Regions from separate parts of the Methylophilus sp. TWE2 genome, predicted to be linked through region 2. Evidence: riboswitches for the same ligand, from Rfam matches in the RefSeq annotation. Region 2 holds a riboswitch; the other holds the start of a gene.
The links. A riboswitch is a leader RNA that binds a small molecule or an ion and turns the genes downstream of it on or off. The one in region 2 is predicted to bind thiamine pyrophosphate.
Positions count from the first base shown of each region.

Region 1 (2,453 bases), 1.1 Mb from region 2:
ATCTGTCTGATAATGATTGTTCTGCTTAAGGCAAAGGAATCATCATGGCAGTGAAACCAGTATTACGTATGGGTGAACCACTGTTATACCGCGTAGCAGATAGAGTCACGGCGTTTGATACGCCTGAGCTGCACGCACTTATCCAGGATATGCATGACACCATGACCGACATGAATGGTGCCGGTATCGCCGCACCTCAGATAGGGGTCAGCCTGCAAGTCGTGATGTTTGGGGTAGGCAAGAATCCGCGTTATCCAGATGCAGAAGAGGTGCCATTCACCATTTTGATTAACCCCGAATTAACGCCGATTGACCAGAGAGAAGAAGAGGGCTGGGAAGGTTGCCTGTCTGTGCCCGGTATGCGCGGCCTGGTGCCGCGTTATCAGCACTTGCATTACCGGGGTTTTGACCCGCAAGGAAACATCATTGACCGGACGGTGAGTGGCTTTCATGCCCGCGTTGTGCAGCACGAGTGTGACCATTTATTTGGGGTACTTTACCCCATGCGTATTCGTGACATGACAAAATTTGGCTTTAATGAAGTACTTTTTCCTAGAATGACGCTCCCAGATGATTAATTGTTTGCTATAATGCGCGCTTTCGGGAAGAGTGGCAGAGCGGTTTAATGCAACAGTCTTGAAAACTGTCGAGGGTTCACGCCCTCCGTGAGTTCGAATCTCACCTCTTCCGCCAGAACATGAATGCCGCAGGAATGCGGCATTTTCATTTGAAGTTTTTATTCATTACATATTTAAGGAAACGTCATGACACAAATCATCATCGACCATAACCCATCAGAAGAGAAATTGAACGAACTGGGCGTAAGAAGCTGGAACACCTGGGATTGCGCACCTTCCAAATTCCCTCTGGATTTCACTGCGACTGAAAAAGCCTACGTGCTGGAAGGCGAATTCAAAGTGACTCCACAAGGTGGCGACACTGTAACGATCAAGGCTGGTGACTATGTTGAGTTTCCAAAAGGCCTGAAATCTCAGTGGGAAGTGGTCAAACAATTGAAAAAACACTACAAGCACTTCTAATTGCTGCTTGTCACAATTGTTTGAGAAAAACCCTGCATCGCAGGGTTTTTTGTTTTGGGTGTATGAGATGGTTAAAGCTGAAGTCATGAAATTCTGCCATTGTGCCGAAATACAAACCTAATTCCACCATGCACTCTAGCCAACTTATTGATATTAAAATACAATCTCACCTTGATTGAAAAATCAAACGCCTTGGGGTGGCTAACGCCTGAGATCTCGCGCAAGCGGGAAACCCAATGAACCTGACCCAGATAATGCTGGCGTAGGGACAGGCAGAGCATCTACAACGCAAATGTTTTTGGTTTGTTGTTCCATCAACGAGCCTACTCACGTCATTGTCACTCTTCCCCTGTCCTTTTTATGTATCTTATAGAAAGGATTCTCTTGAAACCGATTACAAAACCGCTGTCTTTGATTAGTCTGCTACTGACCACACCTGTGTTGGCCGCAGAAGATGATGAGACAGTGAAGCTGCCTGAAGTTGTAGTGAGCGCGGATTTTCGTCCAAACACGGCGGAGAAAACCCCAATCAGCCTGACTGAAATCAAGAAAGAAACCATTGAAGCACGTGGCGCCCAGCACCTTGAGGAAGTATTGAATCTCGCGCCTAACGTCAATGTAACCAGCGGGGCTTCCCGTGGGAGGTTTTTACAAATCCGCGGCATGGGTATACGCAGTCAATATAACAATCCTGTGAATCCGTCAGTTGGCCTCATTATTGACGGCATTGATTTCAGTCGATTGGGTGGGGCGGCAACGTTGTTTGATATTGATGCAATTGAGGTCCTGCGTGGACCGCAAGGCACCAAGTTTGGCCCTAATGCGATTGCAGGGGTGGTGACCATGCAAAGCGCTGAGCCAACCAAGGACTTCAAATTACGCGCCCAATCCGGTGTCGCCGAATATAACACACGTAACCTTGGCCTGGCAGTAGGAGGCACTATTGTAGAAGACCGTCTGCTGGGGCGTGCCTCAATTTACTCACATAAGTCTGATGGCTATATGCAGAATGATACTTTGGGCCGTGATAATACCCAAAATCAGGATGAGTTGACCTTTCGCAGTAAATTCAAATTATTTGCGACAGAAGATTTAACACTGGACTTTACCCTGATGCATTTGAATATTGACAATGGCTATGATGCATTTACCTTGGATAACAGTCGTCGCAGTAAAGCAGACCAGCCTGGTGAAGATGCGCTCAGAGCCAATGCCTTTGGGGTAAAAGCTAACTGGCAGGCGTCAGACGCAGTGATTATTCAATCTGAAGCAACTTACCTGAAAGCAGATTCTGCTTATGGATTCGATGGCGACTGGTCAAAAGGGCTTGCCATTGGGTACAGCGGTACAGAACAATATAAGCGTAAACATGATAATTACTCATTTGAAGTGCGGGCCCTATCTGATAAGGTA
Region 1 covers NZ_CP012020.1:1,251,946-1,254,398, forward strand. Annotated here, with positions in the region: gene ACJ67_RS06075 (S-methyl-5'-thioinosine phosphorylase) at 1-29, shown strand, start outside; gene def (peptide deformylase) at 45-578, shown strand; tRNA gene ACJ67_RS06085 (tRNA-Ser) at 604-693, shown strand; gene ACJ67_RS06090 (cupin domain-containing protein) at 765-1,040, shown strand; TPP riboswitch at 1,224-1,327, shown strand; gene ACJ67_RS06095 (TonB-dependent receptor) at 1,425-2,453, shown strand, end outside.
Region 1: it holds a riboswitch for thiamine pyrophosphate, as region 2 does, so the genes downstream of both, ACJ67_RS06095 (TonB-dependent receptor) here and thiC (phosphomethylpyrimidine synthase ThiC) in region 2, are expected to answer to the same signal.

Region 2 (2,453 bases):
AGTGAGAAGCTCACATCGTACTGCTTCATGATCTCGCAAATCTCTTCGAAATGCGTGTACAGGAAAGATTCTTTATGGTGGGCCAGACACCATTTCGCCATGATGGAGCCACCACGCGACACGATACCGGTCATCCGTTTAGCGGTCATCGGGATATAAGCCAGGCGCACACCAGCGTGAATAGTGAAGTAGTCCACGCCCTGCTCTGCCTGTTCAATCAGCGTATCACGGAAAATTTCCCACGTCAGGTCTTCGGCCTTGCCGTTCACTTTTTCCAGCGCCTGGTAAATAGGCACGGTTCCAATCGGCACCGGTGAGTTGCGAATAATCCATTCACGCGTTTCGTGGATATTTTTACCGGTAGATAAATCCATCACGGTGTCACCACCCCAGCGTGTGCCCCACACCATTTTTTCCACTTCTTCAGAGATGGAAGAACCGAGCGCTGAGTTGCCGATGTTGGCATTGATCTTGACCAGGAAGTTACGGCCAATAATCATGGGCTCAATTTCCGGGTGGTTGATGTTGGCAGGAATAATCGCACGGCCACGCGCCACTTCATCACGCACAAACTCGGGCGTAATCACTTTTGGGATACTGGCACCGTAGTTCTGGCCGGGATGCTGGGTCTGCAATAGCTCGCTCATGTTTTCACGGCGCTGGTTTTCGCGGATGGCAATAAACTCCATCTCAGGCGTGATGATGCCCTGACGCGCATAGTGCATCTGGCTGACATTTTTACCTGGCTTGGCACGCAATGGTTTACGGTGCAGGTTGAAACGCATTTGCGCCAGCTCAGGGTCTACCAGGCGCTGCTGGCCGAATTCCGAGGTTGGGCCATCCAGTTGTTCGGTGTCGTTACGCTCGGCAATCCATTTCGCACGCAAAGCTGGCAAACCGTTACGGATATCGATCTCAACATTTGGGTCGGTGTAAGGGCCCGAAGTGTCATAGACCACCACTGGTGGATTGGTATCGCCACCAAAACTGGAAGGGGTGTCACTCAGAGAGATTTCACGAAACGGCACCTGGATATCAGGCCGTGAACCTTCAACGTAAATTTTGCGCGACTTGGCAAACGGTTTGGTGGCAGCTTCGTCAACTTTGGCATCAGCATTGACGAACTTGATATTTTTATCAATAGCGTTCATTGGCATCCTTAAAAGAAAAGACGTAAGGATGCATGTGGAGGTTTGCATTCCCTACGGTGGTATCAACCACATCAGGTTCGAAGGGTAACTCTCACTGCAAAACGTTCAGAAAATGAAGGCTTTACAGACCCCTAGCAACGAACGGATTGTGCGGGAAAACGCCTCATAACGCAAGCAGAAACGACCTCCTCTTGACAAGTAGACAGATCTGTCTACAATCACGCCACCCGACGATAAAAACTACCGGGATTATTTCAATCAGGAACTCAGGAGAGATCATATGGAAGTGTTATTAATCGGTGCAGTTGCGTGCGCCACCGCCTTAATTTTATCAGCATGGTTGATGACGTTTGCCCGCTGGTTCCCCATCAAAGGGATTGATGGCGACTTTCTGGTGGATTACAAAACCATGATACGTGCCCACGTCGATTATGCCTTGATGGCGTTGTTTAACCTGGGCTTTTTTGGCGCTGCTAAAGCGGCAGGCATCGAGTTACATTATTTTGCCTGTGTCTGTGTTGCCATTGGCGGCTTTACCAACCCGACCATTTTTACCATTGCTGCCTTTGATACCGACTTTTGGAGCAAAACCAGGTGGAGAGTCTTTTCTGCATTGAGTTTTGTCATTACAACCGTGGGCTTCCTGACAATTTGCTATCAACTGCTTTGCCATGCATTGTGTCATTAAATAGCGGTCAATCAGTTGCCATTAAAAAACCCCGCAATTGCGGGGTTTTTTAATGAGGAGAGTCGTATCACTCAAAAGTTAGCCAAGCATTTTCTTAAGCGTCTCATTGACCTGGGCAGGGTTGGCTTTACCCTTGCTGGCTTTCATGCACTGACCTACCAAGGCATTAAACGCTTTTTCCTTACCGGATTTGTATTCATCAACCATGGCCTGGTTGGCCGCCAGTACTTCATTGATAATCGCTTCAATGGCGCCAGTATCTGACACTTGCTTGAGGCCTTTAGCTTCAATAATGGCGTCGACTTCGCCCTCGCCTGCCCATAAGCCTTCAAACACCTGCTTGGCGGCATTATTAGAAATGGTGTTATCGGCAATGCGTTTGAGCAAGGCTGCTAATTGCACAGCAGTCACTGGACTGTCAACGATGGTTCTTTCTTCAGCGTTGAGTTTTGCCGATAACGCACCCATCACCCAATTGGCGGCTTGTTTAGGTTCGGCACCTGCATTGACTACTGATACAAAATAATCGGCTAGGCTGCGTGAGGATGTCAGCGTGCTGGCATCATAACTGGAGAGTTGGTACTCACTAATCAGACGCGTCTGCAAAGCTTGTG
Region 2 covers NZ_CP012020.1:127,966-130,418, reverse strand. Annotated here, with positions in the region: gene thiC (phosphomethylpyrimidine synthase ThiC) at 1-1,151, opposite strand, end outside; TPP riboswitch at 1,182-1,294, opposite strand; gene ACJ67_RS00600 (hypothetical protein) at 1,432-1,839, shown strand; gene gatB (Asp-tRNA(Asn)/Glu-tRNA(Gln) amidotransferase subunit GatB) at 1,918-2,453, opposite strand, start outside.